Regions from separate parts of the Pseudomonas sp. P9_31 genome, predicted to be linked through region 2. Evidence: predicted binding sites of a transcription regulator. Region 2 holds the regulator's gene; each other region holds the start of a gene.

What was found. Region 2 encodes sigma-54, which starts transcription at its own class of promoters, with help from an activator protein. Its sites were predicted from a motif close to ANTGGCATNNANNTTGCTNT; they were not measured.
Positions count from the first base shown of each region.
Region 1: glnK (P-II family nitrogen regulator) is a predicted target of sigma-54. The motif match lies at 1,534-1,553, and genes of this name have one in related genera.
Region 3: QMK51_RS19375 (circularly permuted type 2 ATP-grasp protein) is a predicted target of sigma-54. The motif match lies at 2,921-2,940, and genes of this name have one in related genera.
Region 4: QMK51_RS04590 (pilin) is a predicted target of sigma-54. The motif match lies at 2,538-2,557, and genes of this name have one in related genera.

Region 1 covers NZ_CP125375.1:274,034-278,839, forward strand. The annotation lists gene QMK51_RS01160 (HigA family addiction module antitoxin) at 1-110, shown strand, start outside; gene QMK51_RS01165 (Bro-N domain-containing protein) at 122-643, opposite strand; gene QMK51_RS01170 (accessory factor UbiK family protein) at 1,081-1,341, opposite strand; gene glnK (P-II family nitrogen regulator) at 1,758-2,096, shown strand; gene QMK51_RS01180 (ammonium transporter) at 2,132-3,469, shown strand; gene QMK51_RS01185 (secondary thiamine-phosphate synthase enzyme YjbQ) at 3,683-4,108, shown strand; gene sutA (transcriptional regulator SutA) at 4,211-4,534, shown strand; gene QMK51_RS01195 (HAD family hydrolase) at 4,734-4,806, opposite strand, start outside.
Region 2 covers NZ_CP125375.1:5,288,047-5,292,852, reverse strand. The annotation lists gene rapZ (RNase adapter RapZ) at 1-342, opposite strand, end outside; gene ptsN (PTS IIA-like nitrogen regulatory protein PtsN) at 345-809, opposite strand; gene hpf (ribosome hibernation-promoting factor, HPF/YfiA family) at 822-1,130, opposite strand; gene QMK51_RS24015 (RNA polymerase factor sigma-54) at 1,210-2,703, opposite strand; gene lptB (LPS export ABC transporter ATP-binding protein) at 2,887-3,612, opposite strand; gene lptA (lipopolysaccharide transport periplasmic protein LptA) at 3,612-4,160, opposite strand; gene lptC (LPS export ABC transporter periplasmic protein LptC) at 4,147-4,719, opposite strand; gene QMK51_RS23995 (KdsC family phosphatase) at 4,727-4,806, opposite strand, start outside.
Region 3 covers NZ_CP125375.1:4,345,955-4,350,760, forward strand. The annotation lists gene QMK51_RS19365 (transglutaminase family protein) at 1-519, opposite strand, end outside; gene QMK51_RS19370 (alpha-E domain-containing protein) at 516-1,466, opposite strand; gene QMK51_RS19375 (circularly permuted type 2 ATP-grasp protein) at 1,479-2,888, opposite strand; gene QMK51_RS19380 (ribonuclease E inhibitor RraB) at 3,298-3,639, opposite strand; gene QMK51_RS19385 (hypothetical protein) at 3,855-4,088, opposite strand; gene speE (polyamine aminopropyltransferase) at 4,303-4,806, opposite strand, start outside.
Region 4 covers NZ_CP125375.1:990,656-995,461, forward strand. The annotation lists gene QMK51_RS04580 (type II secretion system F family protein) at 1-674, opposite strand, end outside; gene pilB (type IV-A pilus assembly ATPase PilB) at 677-2,377, opposite strand; gene QMK51_RS04590 (pilin) at 2,604-3,014, shown strand; gene QMK51_RS04595 (BON domain-containing protein) at 3,336-3,692, shown strand; gene QMK51_RS04600 (DUF2845 domain-containing protein) at 3,977-4,273, opposite strand; gene QMK51_RS04605 (DUF748 domain-containing protein) at 4,273-4,806, opposite strand, start outside.

The sequences.
Region 1 (4,806 bases), 1.4 Mb from region 2:
GCCCTGATCTTGCCGAGAGGCTTTCCATTTACCTGAACACCACGCCCGATTTCTGGCTAAACCTGCAATCGACCTACGATCTGCGTAAAGCCGAAATCGAGCGTGGTTGAGCTTCGGGTACTTAAAAAGACTGCAGCACCCGCGAAGCACGCTTCCACCACGGAGCATTGACCGTACTCCGTGGTCGTTCCTCATTCGGCAGCAGTTGCGGAACATCCTGCAACCGAATCCACGGCTGGTTATTCCAGTGCAGCAAACTCAACGACATCTGCGGCCAATTCAGCAGGCTCAGAATCGGGCGTTCGGTTGAGGTGAGTTGCTGAGCGTCTCTAAGGGTTGGCACTACGTCGTGGGTCAGCCATTCGCGCAGGCCTCGGTATTCGGGGCAGTAGTGGTAGACCAGCAATGCGTAGACGCCGGATTCGCTGATTAGCAGGGTGTTTTCGACGGTGCCGTGGATGAACATCTGCAAGTTCTGGTGTTGGTCGGGATCGAGTTTGCGTAGTGCTCGTTCGTCCAGGAATAGCCTGAGTAAGCGGCCGAGGTCGCGAGCGCTGAACCAGGGTTGGTTTTCTATGAGAAGGGCGTGGAGGTGGAGTTTGTGGCGGGTGAAGACGTGAGGGATTAGATAGTTTTCGTTCATGGTGCAGTTCTCAAGGTGCGATGAAGAAAACTGCCTCTGATCGTCGCCAAACGAAAAGGGTGGCAGCCATGCGGGGGTTGGCGAACCGGTAACGCACCAAACCGGCAGACCCGAAGGTCTCCCACGCATAGCCGCCATAATTCGAGATGAGAGCAAATTTCTCGGTCGAATGCGGTCGCGATGCGTTGTGGTTTTCCGGGTCGCCAAACCCAGAGCTGAACATTCAGCTGGGGATGAGCATAGAAACTGGAGGCCTTACGACGCAATCGGACGGCGGTGGTTTTGTTGTAGGAAGGTGCTTGGATTTTTGAGCGCTTAAAGATCAAAAGATCGCAGCCTTCGGCAGCTCCTACAGTTGAATCTGAAGGTCGTTCCGACCTTATCGCGAGCAGGCTCGCTCCCACAGTGGATTGGGTTTCACAGTGGGATCGGTGGGGTTATTCAGTCGGTGGATTGAGCTTCGCTTCCAGCTCCGCCACTTTCGCTTCCAGGCTCTCCAGCCGTGCGCGGGTTCGTGCCAGCACAACCATCTGGCTATCGAATTCTTCCCGGCTCACCAGATCCAGCTTGCTGAAGCCGCTCTGCAACAAAGCTTTGAACTGGCTTTCGATTTCGCTTTTTGGCAGTGGGGTGTCGCCGCTGAAGAGGCGGGAGGCGGTGCCGCTCAGGGCGTCGAGGAAGTCTTTGGGCGCGAGCATGGGAAATGTCCTGTCAACAATGGCGGGCAGTGTATCACGCAGTGTCTATAGTCAATCTCGGCGGCTGCGATGCACGCTTTTCGCGCATGCGGGTGGATGGCGCCGCACTGTTTTTGTGCGTAACCGTTGCGTCAATCGGCTGGAGGGACCTGCGGCAGCGGCCAAGGTATTGAAATCAATGGGTTTTGGATAGATGGCAAGCTTTCTGCTTAGTCGCTGGTGACCCATGCACTGATGCAGTCGCTGTGACGAATGCAGTGCGCCAAGCGGAACGGGGGAAGTTTCGTGCGGAGTGGTTAGCTGGCGTCGGACGGGCAGGTAAGGCCGACGATGCGTTACAAAGCCAGGCACTGCGCTTAGACTTGAGTCGGGTTTGTTTTCCTGGGGCAAGTCCACCAATTCGGGAGAGAGTTTTCATGAAGCTAGTCACTGCCATCATCAAGCCGTTCAAACTGGACGACGTGCGCGAGTCGCTGTCCGAGATCGGCGTGCAGGGCATTACCGTTACTGAGGTCAAAGGCTTCGGTCGGCAGAAGGGTCATACCGAGCTGTATCGCGGCGCGGAGTACGTGGTCGATTTTCTGCCCAAGGTGAAGATCGATGTCGCCATTGACGACAAGGATCTGGATCGGGTTATCGAGGCGATAACCAAGGCTGCCAACACCGGCAAGATCGGTGACGGCAAGATCTTCGTGGTCAATCTGGAACAGGCGATTCGCATCCGTACCGGCGAAACCGATACCGACGCAATCTAAGCCGCCACAAACCCAACGCCCCAGGAGAAAACAATATGACTCTGCGTAAAATCGCAGGGCTAGGAGCCCTGTTGTCCCTCGTAATGCCCGGCCTGGCCATGGCGGCAGACGAAGTGGCGGCCCCAGTCCTCAACTCCGGCGACACCGCCTGGATGATGACCTCGACAGCCCTGGTGCTGTTCATGACCATTCCCGGCCTCGCGCTGTTCTACGGCGGCATGGTTCGGTCGAAAAACCTTCTTTCCGTGATGATGCAGTGCTTCGCCATTACCGGTCTGATCAGCGTTCTGTGGGTCATTTATGGCTACAGCGTCGCGTTCGACACCACCGGCATGGAACAGGGCGTCATCAACTTCAACTCGTTCTTCGGGAGCCTGAACAAGGCCTTCCTCGCCGGTATCACGCCTGCGAGTCTGACCGGGCCTGCGGCGCTGTTCCCTGAGGCGGTGTTCGTCACCTTCCAGATGACCTTCGCCATCATTACCCCGGCGCTGATCGTCGGCGCCTTCGCCGAGCGGATGAAGTTCTCCGCCATGCTGATCTTCATGGGCATCTGGTTCACCCTGGTCTATGCGCCAATCGCGCACATGGTCTGGAGCGGCAACGGTGGCCTGTTGTGGGACTGGGGCGTTCTGGACTTCGCCGGCGGCACCGTGGTGCACATCAACGCGGGTGTGGCCGGTTTGATCGCTTGCCTGGTACTCGGCAAGCGTAAAGGCTTCCCGACCACTCCAATGGCGCCGCACAACCTCGGTTACACCTTGATGGGTGCTGCGATGTTGTGGGTCGGCTGGTTCGGCTTCAACGCCGGTTCCGCTGCGGCCGCCAACGGCACTGCCGGCATGGCGATGCTGGTCACTCAGATCGCCACCGCTGCTGCGGCGCTGGGCTGGATGTTTGCCGAGTGGATCACTCACGGCAAGCCAAGCGCACTGGGTATCGCTTCGGGTGTGGTGGCCGGTCTGGTTGCAATCACTCCGGCGGCTGGCACCGTGGGCCCGATGGGCGCTCTGGTGATCGGTCTGGCAGCAGGCGTGGTGTGCTTCTTCTGCGCCACTACCCTGAAACGCAAACTCGGTTATGACGATTCCCTGGACGCCTTCGGCGTACACGGTATCGGCGGTATCCTTGGCGCGATCCTGACGGGTGTGTTCGCGGCACCGTCCCTGGGTGGCTTCGGCACCGTCACCGACATCGCGGCTCAAGTCTGGATTCAGTGCAAAGGCGTCGGCTTCACGGTGATCTACACCGCGATCGTCACCTTCATCATCCTCAAGGTGCTGGACGCCGTCATGGGTCTGCGTGTCACCGAGGAAGAAGAGGCGGTTGGCATCGATCTGGCGCTCCACAACGAACGCGGCTACAACTTGTAAGCACGCCTATAAAAAAATGCCCGGCTTGCCGGGCATTTTTTTGTCTTGAATTTATCAGTGAAGGACGGGCTGAAAGGTTTTTTCATACGCGTTCAGGGGCGTTTACAACGGGCGTTTTTCTGCGGCCAATGGCTTACACGATTGAAGGAATATTAGGGCCTTTGTTTTTTCCCAGAGCGCGCTAGAATGCGCCCCGAACGTGCGGAGAACTGTATGTGGCAACAGACTCTGATTACCTTGCGGGCACGGCCCCGGGGCTTTCATCTGGTAACGGACGAGTTACTCGCCGGCTTGCCTGAACTCAAGGCGTGTCGGGTCGGTCTGTTGCATTTGTGGCTGCAGCATACCTCGGCGTCGTTGACCATCAACGAGAACGCCGATCCGGCGGTACGTCGCGACTTCGAACGATTTTTCAATCGTCTGATCCCACAAGGAACAGACGGCTATGAGCATAACGACGAAGGCCTGGACGACCTCCCGGCGCACTTCAAGGCCAGCGTGCTTGGCTGTCAGCTCAGTTTGCCGATCTCGGCAGGCCGACTGGCGTTGGGGACCTGGCAAGGTGTTTATCTGGGCGAGCACCGTGATCATGGCGGTGCCCGCAAAGTCCTCGCCACCGTGCACGGTGAAGAGGCATAAACCGCTGGTCACCAGCGGTGGTTGAATTTTTTCCAGCAGCCTTCGACAGATGGCAAAGCTGGGCTATAACTAATCTGCTTTTCGCAAGTCATGAGGTAGAACATGAGCGACGATGATCTGGAAAACGACGACCTCGAAGTAGGCGACGACGACGAAACCGAAGAAGGCCTTGAAGCGGCGGCAGAAGACGTCGCTGAAGACGACGGCGGTGATGCACCCGTTCCGACTGCCAAAGGCAAGGCCAAGGCTGCGGTATCGGTCGATGAGCTGCCGAGTGTCGAAGCCAAGAACAAGGAACGCGACGCCCTGGCCAAGGCCATGGAAGAGTTTCTGGCACGGGGTGGCAAGGTGCAGGAAGTGGAGGCCAATGTGGTCGCCGATCCTCCCAAGAAGCCTGATAACAAGTACGGCAGCCGGCCTATCTAAGCGCCTGCTTCCTGCTTGCTGAGAAAGCCCGCCGTCGCTGCGGGCTTTTTCATGGGTGAAACAAAAGTCTTGGACTCGGCGCGATCCAATGTGGGAGCGAGCCTGCTCGCGATGAGGCCGTCACATTCAATATTGATGTTGGCTGACACACCGCTATCGCGAGCAGGCTCGCTCCCACAGGGGGGTCTGTGTACTCAGGTCAGTGTTGGGCGTTCCACTGCGCCAACAACCCCGGCAACTCGGTCAAACTGCGAACCTCGGCATCCGGCGTC
Region 2 (4,806 bases):
ATTGGCGCTGCTGAGCGGGTGACGACGGCGTGTTTCCGAGAAGCGTTTGAGCAGGGTTTCTTCGTCGGCGTCCAGATACAGCACATCGCACTGGATATGCCGGCTGCGGACCTCTTCCAACAGTTCGGGAAACCGTGACAGGTGGCTTGGCAAGTTACGCGCATCGATGGACACGGCCACCAGCGGTTGTGCCAGTTCGGTGTGAATCAGCGCACGCTCGGCCAGTTCCGGTAGCAGGCCGGCCGGCAGGTTGTCGATGCAGTAATAGCCGTTGTCCTCGAGAACATCGAGGGCGGTGCTTTTACCTGAGCCGGAGCGGCCGCTGACAATGATCAAGCGCATGATTAGTGACCGTTTTGCTCGTCCAGGACAACCTGATACAAGGCTTCGTTGCTCGGGGCGCTGCGCAGTTTTTCGCGCACTTCCTTGCGGTCAAGCATGCTGGCGATCTGGCGCAGCAATTCCAGGTGTGCATCGGTGGCGGCTTCCGGGACCAGCAGCACGAACAGCAGGTCAACCGGGGCGCCGTCGATGGCGTCGAAATCGATGGGTGCATCCAGGTGCATCAAGGCACTGATGGGCGATTCGCAGCCCTTGAGGCGGCAGTGGGGGATGGCGATGCCGTTGCCAAAACCGGTGGAACCGAGTTTTTCACGGGCAACAAGAGCCTCGAAGACATCTTGCATCTCCAGATCCGGCACTTCCCGGGCGATCAGGTTGGCAATTTGCTCGAGGGCTTTCTTTTTACTGCCGCCCGGCACGTTCACCTGGGAACGGCCGGGGGTCAGGATGTTTTCAAGTCGGATCATGGATTGGGGGTGTTAACGACCGGTTGCGCCCTGGAGGAGGCTCTGGGTCTTTTCCTTATGCTTTTTGAGTTGGCGATCCAGCTTGTCGGTCAACAGGTCGATGGCGGCATACATGTCCGTATGCTCGGCATTGGCGACCACTTCTCCGCCGGGGATATGCAGCGTGGCTTCGATCTTTTGCAGCAGCTTTTCGACGTTCAGCGTGATTTGCACGTTGGTGATCTTGTCGAAATGCCTCTCTAATCGGTCGAGTTTTTCGCCGATGTAGGTGCGCAGAGGTTCGGTCACTTCCAGTTGGTGTCCACTGATGTTGACTTGCATACAGCTTCTCCTTCGTTGCCAGTGCATAAAGCGGCAGGCAGAAATACCTGCCACTGGAACGCTGTGGCGAGCCCGGCGGCTACATCAACCGCTTCCGTTCGCTGGAAGGCGCGATCCCCAGGGATTCGCGGTACTTGGCGACGGTGCGACGGGCTACCTGAATGCCTTGTGCCTCCAGTAAACCAGCGATCTTGCTGTCACTCAACGGCTTTTTCTGATTTTCCGCGGCAACCAGTTTTTTGATGATCGCGCGGATCGCTGTGGACGAGCATTCACCGCCTTCGGAGGTACTGACGTGGCTGGAGAAAAAGTATTTCAGTTCATAGATGCCCCGTGGGGTATGCATGAATTTTTGCGTGGTCACCCGTGAAATCGTCGATTCGTGCATGCCCACCGCTTCGGCGATGTCATGCAGCACCAACGGCTTCATGGCTTCATCGCCGTACTCCAGAAAGCCGCGTTGATGCTCGACGATCTGGGTGGCTACTTTCATCAGGGTTTCGTTGCGGCTTTGCAGGCTCTTGATGAACCAGCGAGCTTCCTGCAACTGATTACGCATGAAGGTGTTGTCGGCGCTGGTGTCGGCGCGGCGCACGAAACCGGCGTATTGGGCGTTGACCCGCAGGCGTGGTACCGATTCCTGGTTCAGCTCCACCAGCCAGCGCTCGTTGTCCTTGCGCACGATCACGTCGGGAACGACGTATTCGGCTTCGGTGGACTCGATTTGCGAGCCCGGGCGCGGGTTGAGGCTCTGGACCAGTTCGATCACCTGGCGCAGTTCATCTTCCTTAAGCTTCATGCGGCGCATCAGCTGGCTGTAGTCGCGGCTGCCGAGCAGGTCGATGTAATCGGTGACCAGGCGCTTGGCCTCGGCCAGCCAAGGGGTCTTGGCGGGCAGTTGGCGCAGTTGCAGCAGCAGGCATTCGCCGAGGTTGCGGGCGCCGATGCCGGCGGGTTCGAATTGCTGGATGCGGTGCAGGACGGCTTCGATTTCGTCCAGTTCGATATCCAGTTCCGGATCGAAGGCTTCGAGGATTTCCTCGAGGGTTTCGTCCAGGTAGCCCTGATTGTTGATGCAGTCGATCAGGGTTACGGCGATGAGGCGATCGGTGTCGGACATCGGTGCCAGGTTCAGTTGCCAGAGCAAATGGCTTTGCAGGCTTTCACCGGCCGATGTGCGGGTGGTGAAATCCCACTCGTCGTCATCGTTGCTCGGCAGGCTGCTGGCGCTGGTCTGGTAGACGTCTTCCCAGGCCGTGTCGACGGGCAGTTCGTTGGGAATGCGCTCGTTCCAGTCGCCTTCCTCGAGGTTATCCACCGTCGGGGCGGTTTCCTGATAGGAGGGTTCCTGAATGTCAGCGTTGGGTTGCTGTTCGGCTTTGTCGGCCAAGGGATCGGCGTTATCGAAGTCGTCGCCTTCTTCCTGGCGTTCGAGCATCGGATTGGACTCCAGGGCCTCCTGGATTTCCTGTTGCAGGTCCAGGGTCGACAATTGGAGCAGGCGGATGGCCTGTTGCAGCTGCGGTGTCATCGTCAGCTGCTGGCCCATTCTCAAGACTAGCGATGGTTTCATGGCAGGGGCTTAACACCTTATTCGCCGGCGCACATGCGCCATCCACTACAGGGCGCCGAAGCGCCAAACTTAAGCAAATTATATGCCCGAAACTGCAGCGTTTGCCTAGAGCGCTGTAACAATAAAAACCTATTGATTTTTATCGAGACAAGCGCTCGGACAATCAGCCAGACACCTCAGTGCTTACAGGCGGAACTCGTGGCCCAGATACACTTCCTTGACCAGTTGGTTGGCCAGGATGGTGGCGGAGTCACCTTCAGCGATCAGCTGACCATCGTTGACGATGTAGGCGGTTTCGCAGATATCCAGGGTTTCACGGACGTTGTGGTCCGTGATCAGTACGCCAATGCCTTTGGCCTTGAGGTGATGGATGATCTGCTTGATGTCGCCGACCGAAATCGGGTCCACGCCGGCGAAGGGTTCGTCGAGGAGGATGAATTTCGGGTTGGTGGCCAATGCCCGGGCGATTTCCACACGGCGGCGTTCACCACCGGACAGGCTCATGCCGAGGTTGTCGCGGATGTGGTGGATGTGGAATTCCTGCAGCAGGCTTTCCAGCTCTTTGCGGCGACCGGCCTTGTCGAGTTCCTTGCGGGTTTCGAGGATGGCCATGATGTTGTCGGCCACCGAAAGCTTGCGGAAGATCGACGCTTCTTGCGGAAGATAGCCGATACCGGCCTTCGCACGGCCATGCATAGGCTGGTGGCTGACGTCCAGGTCGTCGATCAGTACGCGGCCCTGGTCGGCCTGTACCAGGCCGACGATCATGTAGAAGCAAGTCGTCTTGCCGGCGCCGTTGGGGCCAAGCAGGCCGACAATCTGACCACTGTCGATGGACAGGCTGACGTCACGCACGACCTGGCGGCTCTTGTAGCTCTTGGCCAGATGCTGAGCTTTCAGAGTTGCCATTACTGGGCCTTCTGCTCGTCGGTTTTCTTCTTCGGCTGGATCACCATATCGATGCGCGGACGCTGCTCGGTGACCTTGTTGCCGGTGGCGCGGCCGGCGCTCGCAAGCTTCTTGACCGTGTCGTAGACGATTTTCTCGCCCTGAGTGGTGTTGTTGTCCTTATCGATGACTTTCGCGCGATCGATCAGCACGACGCGGTTCTGCGAAGCGTGGTACTGGATAGTCACACCCCAACCCTGAACAGGCTTGGTGTCGCCCTGGGTCTGGAGTTGCTCGAAGTAGGCGAGGTTGCCCACCGAAGTCACCACGTCGATGTCGCCGGTCGGGGTGCGGGTGATGGTCACGGTGTTGCCGGTGACCTTCATCGAGCCCTGGGTGATGATCACGTCACCTTTATAGGTGGCAACGCCATTCTTGTCGTCCAGTTGGGCGTCGTCGGCCTGAATGCGGATAGGCTGCTCTTGATCGTTCGGCAGAGCCCAGGCGCTCACGCTTCCCAGTGCTGCGCCCAGACTGAGCAAAATAGGGAGAGTTTTAACGAGCCTCATACTGTCCTCTTACGTTCGATAGCAGGTGTATCCTGCTCTCTTTCAAGTACGCTTTCATTCCGTTGCCTGTCGATACACCGCCGGCGCCGTCGATTCTAACGGGTTGATCGGTCTGCGCATATTGCTGCTGCGGGAACACGGTCATACGGGTGCTGGTAATCAGGGTTTTGCGGTTTTTTTCGTCGAAGCGCGTGATACGTACCGAGTCAATCAGCTCGACCTGAGTGCCGTCCGGGTTGACTTCGCCGCGCTCGCTCTGGACGTGCCAGGGGAACTCGGTGCCGCGAAACATGTTCAGGTCAGGATTGGTCAGCAACGTCACTTCGGTCGCTTTCAGGTGTTCGACCTTGTCGGACGTCATTTCGTACTGCAATTTGCCGTCCGGCAAGTACTGCACGCTGTGGGCGTGGATCGCGTAATAGTCGATCGCCGCTTCATCGACAGGCGCCACCGGCTTGTCGAGGAAGCGTTCCGGGCTGATGTTCCAGTAGCCGACCGCAGCGAACAGCGCTGCGATGCAACCGAATATCAGAATGTTGCGAATCTTTTTGCTCAGCATGATGGGCTCACAGGTATGCGGCGTTGGCCGCATCGAGATGGCCTTGGGCGCGCAGGATCAATTCGCAGAATTCACGAGCGGCGCCTT
Region 3 (4,806 bases), 940 kb from region 2:
GCGGGCGCAGGCGAGAAACGCATGGGTATGGTCCTGGCAGACCCCGGAACGCCTGGCAAAAGCTTGCGCGGCGCTGGTGTCCACTTCGGTGGAACCCGGCGCGTAGGTCATGTGCTGGTTCAGGCCATGCATCAAATCGATCAGCGCCGTGCGATCCCGGCGCTGTTTGCACTGTTTCTCGGCAAACGCGCGCAGGGCTTCGTCGGCTTCGGTCAGCCGGGTGAAGCGCAGGAACGGCAGCGCCGACTGGCTCTCATGCTCGGCTTCGCGCAATTCGTCGATGTCCACCTGGCCACGGGCACCGATGATGATTGCCTCGTGGGGTTCGTCCAGGGTCAGCACATGCAGAATGTTGCCGAACGGATCGAGTTGCGCGCGTACCGGGCGCGGCAGGTCGAGCTGCCAGCTGAGCACATGCTGGCGCTCGCTGTCGTGAGGGGTCAGTCGCAGGTACTGGATGCTCGCCCGCACCTGATCTTCATAGTGATAGGTGGTCTCGTGGCTAATGGAAAGTCTCATGCAGCCTCCAGGTAGGAACTGTGAATGGCGTTGCCCAACTGGCGCACCAGCGGGATGAACTCGGTCAGCCAGGCGTGCAGGCCTTCGTCGAGGATTTCGTTGATACCGGTGTAACGCAGGCGCGCGTCCATCTCCGCCGCCAAACGCTGCGCAGGACGGCCATTGGCCCCCGGCAATTGGGCAAGGATCTGGTCGATTTCTTCGGTGCAGGCCCGCAGGGATCGCGGCACGTCGGCGCGCAGCAGCAACAGCTCGGCCACATGCCGGGCGCCGGGGGCATCGCGGTAGATCTCGGTGTAAGCCTCGAACGACGACAAAGCCCGCAGCAAGGCGCTCCACTGGTAGTAGGCGTGGGCCGTGCCGTCGCTGACCGCTTCGGCCTGATCGCCGGCCATTTCGTAACGGGCGTCGAGCAGGCGCAAGGTGTTGTCAGCCCTTTCGATAAAGGTACCCAGACGAATGAACCGAAACGCGTCGTTACGCATGATCGTGCCGTAGGACGCGCCGCGGAACAGGTGGGAACGCTCCTTGATCCACTCACAAAAACGGCTCATGCCGTAGCGACTCAAGCCCTGCTCGGCGATCCCGCGAATTTCCAGCCAGGTGGCGTTGATGTTTTCCCACATGTCGGCGGTGATTCGCCCACGCACCGCATGGGCACTGGCTCGCGCGGCACCGAGGCAACTGTAGATACTCGCCGGGTTAGCCGCATCCAGAGCGAAGAAATGCAGCAGCCGTTCGGCATGCAAATCGCCGTGGCGCTCCAGGTAATCATCCAGGGTGCCGGTGATCAGCAACGGCATGGCAAGTTCGTGCAAGCCGTCGCCACGACCGTCCTGGGGCATCAGCGACAGCGAATAACTGATGTCGAGCATCCGTGCGAGGTTTTCCGCCCGCTCCAGGTAACGCGACATCCAATACAGATCCGAGGCAGTTCTACTTAACATGGCAGGCTTCCTTCAATCCTCGACCACCCAGGTGTCCTTGGTTCCGCCGCCCTGGGAGGAATTCACCACCAGGGAGCCTTCACGCAAGGCGACACGGGTCAAACCGCCGGGCACAACCCGGGTTTCGCGGCCAGACAATACAAACGGACGCAGGTCGATGTGGCGTGGAGCAATGCCGTTTTCGACAAAGGTCGGACAGGTCGATAAAGACAACGTCGGTTGGGCGATGTACGCGTGGGGCTTGGCTTTGATCCGCTCGCGGAAAGACTCGATTTCCGCCGCCGTCGCCGCCGGCCCCACCAGCATTCCGTAACCGCCGGAACCCTGGGTTTCCTTGACCACCAGCTCTGGAAGATTGGCCAAGACATGGGACAGTTCAGAGGGATTACGACACTGCCACGTCGGCACGTTCTTCAGGATTGGCTCTTCATCCAGGTAGAAACGAATCATGTCCGTGACGAAGGGATACACCGACTTGTCGTCCGCGACCCCGGTACCGATGGCATTCGCCAGCACCACGTTGCCGGAGCGATAGGACGACAGCAGCCCTGGCACGCCAAGCATCGAGTCCGGGTTGAACGCCAGCGGATCGAGGAAGGCATCGTCGAGGCGACGATAGATCACATCGACCGCTTTCGGCCCGTCCGTGGTGCGCATGAACACCTTGTCGTCGCGCACGAACAGGTCCGCGCCTTCCACCAGTTCAACGCCCATTTCCCGGGCCAGAAACGCATGCTCGAAAAATGCGCTGTTGAAGCGCCCTGGCGTCAGCACCACCACACTCGGGTTGTCGATCGGGCTGGAGCTTTTCAGGGTGTCGAGCAACAGGTTCGGATAGTGGTCGATTGGTGCGATGCGCTGGGCCGAGAACAACTCGGGGAACAGGCGCATCATCATCTTGCGGTCTTCGAGCATGTAGCTCACGCCACTGGGGGTACGAAGATTGTCTTCGAGCACGTAGTACGTGCCGTCACCATCGCGCACCAGGTCGACACCGGAAATGTGCGAATAGATATCGCGGTGCAGATCCAGCCCTTGCATCGCCAACTGGTATTGCTCGTTGGCCAGCACTTGCTCGGCCGGGATGATGCCGGCCTTGATGATGCGCTGCTCGTGATAGAGGTCGGCAAGGAACATGTTCAATGCCTTGACCCGCTGAATGCAGCCGCGCTCGACGACCCGCCATTCACTGGCGGGGATACTGCGGGGAATGGTGTCAAAGGGAATCAGGCGCTCTGTCCCCTGCTCATCACCATAGAGCGTGAATGTAATCCCGGCACGATGAAATAACAGATCGGCCTCGCGTCGCCGTTGTGCCAGAAGCTCGTCAGGCGTTTCGGCCAGCCAACGGGAAAACTCCCGATAATGCGGGCGGACCTGGCCGCCGGCATCGTACATCTCATCAAAATAGGTGCGGATCATGCCGTACTCCTTGTCACCCGGACATCCAGGCCTTCGCAAGGCCCGTGCCATCGGCATAAACGCTTTGATATCAATCAGTTGGATAATAGCGCCACACGCACCGCACCAAATCCGTGCAGTAAATGTCCCAACCTGATCGCCCCCGCTTCATGGCGAAGCAATGCTGTCGCCTATCAGCAGCATAGTCAGAGTTGATTTCACCGCTCGGGGGGGAGATGCGGATAATTCGGGCATTCGCTGCAAAACTTATCGCTCTTCCCTTTTAGCCACTTGTTTAGGTGGCTTTTTTTTGTCCGTTTGAAATGTCGTGAAATAAAAGCAAGATCAAAAGATCCTTTTCACCCCCCACAAACGAAAACGGCCAACCCGAAGGTCAGCCGTTGCTGAGTGTTGTCGCTTGTTCATAAGGTTATGCGAGTAGCCCTCGTACCTCCTGCTTGACGCCCCATCCTTCGATGATACCGCCCAAAGGTTCGACCACCGCCTCGAAGTCCTGCTCAAAGTCGCCGATCCCGTCGTAGGTGGCGTACATCACTTTGCTCAGTTCCAGATACCACGCACCGTCGTCGCGCACGCTGATCTGGGCATTCAAGGACTCACCACAAAAATGACCTGCCGCCCTGCGTGCCCGCTCCTCGTCCGGGAAAATGGCGTAGAACTCGATGGGGTGGAATCGTGAAAAGTCGAAACCGCCTTCTTTCATGCGGCGCAGCACGCTGCTGCTGATGTCTTCTTGATAGGCTGTGCTCATGAAACGTCCCCCTCAGACTGATGGATAGACTTTCCGTATTCCCTGCACTTTCAACCGATTGGCGAGAGCGATACGACAACAGAGGTTGCCGACGGGAAACAAGCATGTAGCTGACAAGACCAGACCTTAGCGAGTCATTCGCTGATCTCGCTTGCAGAGTAGCCCCAAGACAGAGCCGCTGCCAAGGTCTGGTGGTGAATGTGACAAGAGGTGTATCAGATCGGGGTAATACCGAGGATTTCAATGCTGTACTGGGATTTCAGACTTTTGACGGTCGGATCATCGGTACGACCCTCCAGATCGTTGAGGTCCAGTTCGGCAGCGACCGGTAGGCGCCGGGCGCGAATGAGTTTGGCGGCTTGCTCGCTGTTCGGGCATTCCTCGCACTCGAAGAGTTCGTCGACTGTTTCACCGTGATCATCCACGAAAGTGATTTTCCACTTTTGCATCGGTGCCTCCTCGATAACCCCGCAAAGGGGCTTACAACTATCTGGACTTTGGCACTGACTGATCGTTCAAACGGATTACACCGCAAAGTATGAAAAGTAGACGGCATTGTGGGAGCGAGCCTGCTCGCGAAAGCGGTGTGTCAGTCGACATCTCTATTGACTGGAAGACCGTCTTCGCGAGCAGGCTAGCTCCCACAGAGGTTATGCGCAGGATTTAGTCGTTGCTGGGTTTGTTCACCGCTTGCAGCACGTATTGCGGCAAGGCGAACGCACCGATGTGGATTTCCGGGTTGTAGTAGCGGGTGATGATGCCGCTGCCAGCGAAACGCTGTTGCAAGGTTTCGCGGGACAACTTGCGATAGGCGGTATCGGTCGCGCCCCAGGCGAAGGTCATCGCGCCGCCGATGTAGGTCGGCACGGCCGCCTGATAGAAGTGCCAGTCCGGGAACAGGCTGCGCAGGCGGCCGGCGGTGGTTTTGACTTCTTCGATCTGCATGAACGGGGTGCCGTTCTGGGTCACCAGAATGCCGCCTTCGTTCAGGCAGCGACGGCAAGCCTGGTAGAAGTTTTCGGAGAACAGCACTTCGCCCGGACCGATCGGATCGGTGGAGTCGGAAATGATCACGTCGAACTTTTCGGTGGTGGTGGCAACAAAACGCATGCCGTCGTCGATCACCAGGTTCAGGCGTGGATCATCGAACGCACCCTTGGAGTGGTT
Region 4 (4,806 bases), 2.1 Mb from region 2:
CACCAGTCCTGCATGAACTCCGACAAGCCGATGACCATTACGGTGAACGCCGGCAGCTCGGCGCCAAATCCTGAGAACACCGACTCGAACTGCGGTACAACCTTGACCAGCAGAATGCCGGTCACAATGATCGCGACGAACACCACGGCCAGCGGGTAGGTCATGGCTTTCTTGATCTTGGCCTTGAGGCTTTCGCTCTTTTCCTTGTAGGTCGCCACCCGTTCCAGCAGGGTATCCAGGGCACCGGCCTGCTCGCCGGCGTCCACCAGGTTGCAGTACAGCTCATCGAAATACTGGGGCTTTTTACGCAGGGCCGCGGCGAAGCTGTTGCCGGCCGCGACTTCCTGTTTCACCTCGTCCACCAGCTTGCGCATGTTCGGGTTATCGAAGCCTTCGCCGATGATATCGAACGATTGCAGCAGCGGTACGCCGGCTTTCATCATGGTCGCCATCTGCCGGGTAAACAGGGCAATGTCCAGGGGCTTGATGCGTTTGCCGGCACTGAAAATGGACGCGGACTTTTTCCGCACCTTGCCCGGGTTGATGCCCTGCTTGCGCAATTGAGCCTTGATCAGCGCGGGATTTTGCCCGGTCAACTCGCCGGTCATTTTCGCGCCTTTGCGATCCGTGCCCTCCCAGGCATACACGCTGATTTTCGCTGCTTTGACCGCCATATTCAGTCCTTGGTGACCCGGTTGATTTCTTCAAGGCTGGTGATGCCTTGCATGGCCTTGAGCAGGCCCGAAGTGCGCAGGTCATTGAAGCCGTCCTTGCGCATCTGGAGGTCGATTTCCAGTGAGTTGCCTTCGGCCATGATCAGCCGTTGCAAATCCGGTGTGTTCTTGACCACTTCATAAATGCCTACTCGCCCTTTGTAACCGTTGTTGCACTGATCGCAACCGACCGGTTCATAGATCGTGAACGAGCCGATGCGTTCCTCGGGGAAGCCTTCCTTGAGCAGCGCCTCGCGGGGAATTTCGATGGGTTTCTTGCAATGACTGCACAGTTTGCGCGCCAGGCGCTGGGCGATGATCAGGCTGACCGAGGTCGCGATGTTGAAGCCCTGAACCCCCATGTTGTGCAGGCGGGTCAGGGTTTGCGAAGCGCTGTTGGTGTGCAGGGTGGAAAGCACCATGTGCCCGGTTTGGGCGGCCTTGATGGCGATTTCGGCGGTTTCGAGGTCGCGAATTTCACCGACCATGATCACGTCCGGGTCCTGGCGCAGAAACGAGCGCAGCGCCTGGGCGAAATCCATTCCCTGCCTGGGATTGACGTTGACCTGGTTGATGCCTTCCATATTGATTTCTACCGGGTCTTCGGCAGTGGAGATGTTGATGTCGACGGTGTTGAGGATGTTCAGACCGGTATAGAGCGACACGGTCTTGCCTGAGCCGGTGGGGCCGGTCACCAGGATCATCCCCTGTGGCTGCTTGAGGGCGGCCATGTACAGGTCTTTCTGGTCGGGCTCATAGCCGAGGGCGTCGATGCCCATTTGGGCACTGGATGGGTCGAGGATCCGGATCACCACTTTCTCGCCCCACAGGGTCGGCAGGGTGTTGACCCGGAAGTCGATGGACTTGCTTTTGGACAAGCGCATCTTGATTCGCCCGTCCTGGGGTTTGCGCCGTTCGGAGATGTCGAGGCTGGCCATGACTTTCAGCCGGGAAGCGATGCGATTGGCCAGTTGTGTCGGTGGCTTGGCGACCTCATGCAGGATGCCATCGGTGCGCATCCGCACGCGGTAGGTTTTTTCGTAGGGCTCGAAATGCAGGTCGGAAGAACCGCTCTTGATCGCATCGAGCAACATCTTGTGGACGAAGCGCACCACGGGCGCGTCATCGGTATCTTGCCCTGCGATGGAATCCTGTTTCTGGTCATCGACCGACTCGATGTCCAGGCCGTCGAGGTCGACATCGGCCATGTCTTCCAGGCCGGTGGAGTGGTTGTCGAAGAATTTCTCGATGGCATCATTGAGCTTGTCTTCCTCCACCAGGATGGCTTCGGTGCTCAGCCCGGTGCTGAACTGGATGTCATTGATGGCCTGGTGATTGGTCGGGTCGGAAATCCCCACGAACAGCTTGTTGCCACGCCGCCAGAGAGGCAGGGCGTGGTGCTGACGGATCAGCTTTTCGCTGACCAGCCCACGGGGTTGGGTTTCCTTGTCCAGGCAATTGAGGTCCAGCAGGGCCATGCCGAAATGATCTGAAGCGACTTCGGCGACCTGCCAGCTTTTCAGCAGTTTGTTCTGCACCAGATAGCTGACGAAGGAGATTCGACTGCGTTGGGCTTGCTGATACGCCTGTTGCGCACTTTGGTCAGTGATCAGCTCGGCCAGTACCAATTGCTTGGCCAGACCGCTAAGGGCGATGTCATTCATTGGGATTCCGGACGCAGACGGTTAATGACTTATAGCCTAGTCAAGCAGTGGAACCAAACCCGCCGGGGTAAGGTGACAAAAAGTGTCAGATAGTGCGGATTATGGGGATAGGAAAGGTCTTGGCGTTGATCTCGCGCCCCGTCAGCAGGGGGGAGGGGCGGTTGGCATGGGCTGTGCTGTGCCTTGTTCAGATCATGAGATTTCGACTCATGCATGGAGCCTGTCTATGAAAAATCAAAATGGTTTTACCTTGATCGAACTGCTGATCGTCGTGGCGATCATCGGGATTCTGGCGACGTTTGCGTTGCCGCAGTATTCGAAGTATCAAGCGCGGGCGAAGGTCACTGCGGCGCTTGCAGAAATCTCGGCACTGAAGGTGCCTTTCGAAGACATTATCAATCAAGGCACCGATCCTACCCTCGCGCTGATCGGCGGTACGGCGACCACAGGTAATTGCACGATTACGGCATCGGGTACTTCCTCTACCGGTGTGGGCAGTATTGGTTGCACGATCCTCAATGCTCCAGGGCCGGTGCTCAGCAAAACCATTACGCTCTCGCGTACGCTCACCGGTGGCTGGACATGCGCCACCACGGCTCTACAGGAATACGCGCCTAAAGGCTGCACCGGCGCCTGATCCATATTGCCAGGCATAGCCAATGCCCCGCTTCTCACGACGCGGGGCATTTTTTTTGTGGGTCATTTGAGGGCGATTCGGATAATCAGGAAAATCCCCGGCAATTCATTGCGTTAGGCCTGCGTTAAAACCCGCAAGTTGCATGTCGATAAACTCGAAGTCATGCATTTTGCATGATTCCGGAAATTATCATTTTTATTAAGTTATTGATTTTTAAGTGTTTGGTTTTATTTTCTCAGTTGGCACAGCGTTCGCAATATCCCTGTTAACCCTGCTGACAAGACACGCAGCAGACTTTCCAGAAGAACAGGAGTTACTCGTATGAAGAAGTTCGCTATTGCTGCCGCTACTGCTACCGCGCTGACCCTGACCATGGCCAACGCTGCATTTGCACAGACCATCCAGACCACCCAGTCCCCTATGGTGCTGGCTGCCGGTGAAGTGACCAAAGCCAAAGAAGCTACTTCCGATACCTGGATCACGACCAAAGTCAAAGCAGACCTGGTGACCGAAAAAGGCATCCCGGGCACCGACATCAAAGTCGAAACCAACAAAGGCGTAGTGTCACTGTCGTCCACCGTTACGGTGACTGACGCTCAGAAAGCAACCGCCGTGGCCATCGCCAAGAAAATCAAAGGCGTCAAAGCGGTATCCGCTGACGGCCTGAAAGCCGAGTAAGGCAAGGCTTCTCGCCTGGACCGGGAGAAGACGCGGCAGGCGGGCCGAGTCATACGCTTGTCGCTTTTTGAGAGTTCATGCGAACGGTCACAGGGACGTGGCCATTACAGGCCCCGACATTCGTGTCGGGGCCTGTTCTATTGGGAGCAACGCAAAAACAACTGTGGGAGCGGGCTTGCTCGCGAATGCGGTATGCCAGTCAACATTGATGCCGACTGACACACCACATTCACGAGCAAGCCCGCTCCCACTTTGACTGATACCCACATTGAATTGTGGCGGGTTCAATTACCGCGTTTGCTGATGATCTGCACCAACCGGTTGCCTTCAAAGCGCAGGTACTGGTACATCCCGCTGTTGGGTCCGTAGGTCCATTCCTCGACCTGAAACTCTTCCCGTCGATTGGCGCTGCGCTTGTAGCCAAGCAGGTCACGGGCGACAGGCTCTCCGCATTTTTGCAACACTTCGCTGGACCTGTCCCCGACGCTGATCAGCTGGCTGCCGCAGCGCAGGGTATCGGCCGCAACGGCTTGGCCGGCGGCCAGCATCAAGACCAGATTCAGAAGCCAGCGCGCGCCCATCACTCGGCATCCAGGTGCATGGCCGTCACCACGCGGCCATCGCTTTCGGCCTCACCGAGGTTGGCGTCGATGAAGTACACGCGGTCATCGGCCAACTGCCCTTTGTCCACCAGGTAGTCCTTGATGCTGCTGGCCCGCTCTTGTCCCAGTTGGCGCAACAGCACCTCGCTGGAGCTCCAGAAGTCGATCACGCTTTCACGCATTTTTTTGCTGCGCTCTTCCTTGCCCAGGTCCTTCCATTCGGCGGGTGGCTGGATTTTGAGACGCGTGCGGTAGATCCCTTCAAGCAGTGGGCTTTTCTCGTTGTCCGGCACGTTCAGCAATGAGGCCTGGGCCGGCACTTTGTCTCCGCGGCGCTGGAGCATTTTGTAGTAGTTGTACTGGTATTCCCGTTCCAGGCGTTGCTCGGCGAGCAGCGGGCCGTCGCTGCTCTTGGCGGCGGTGCCTTCGATTTCCAGGCGCAGGGCCGGACGCTCCTTGAGCGCTTGGGACAGTTTGATCAGTGTCGCTTCGGCTTCCTTGCTCAAGTCGCT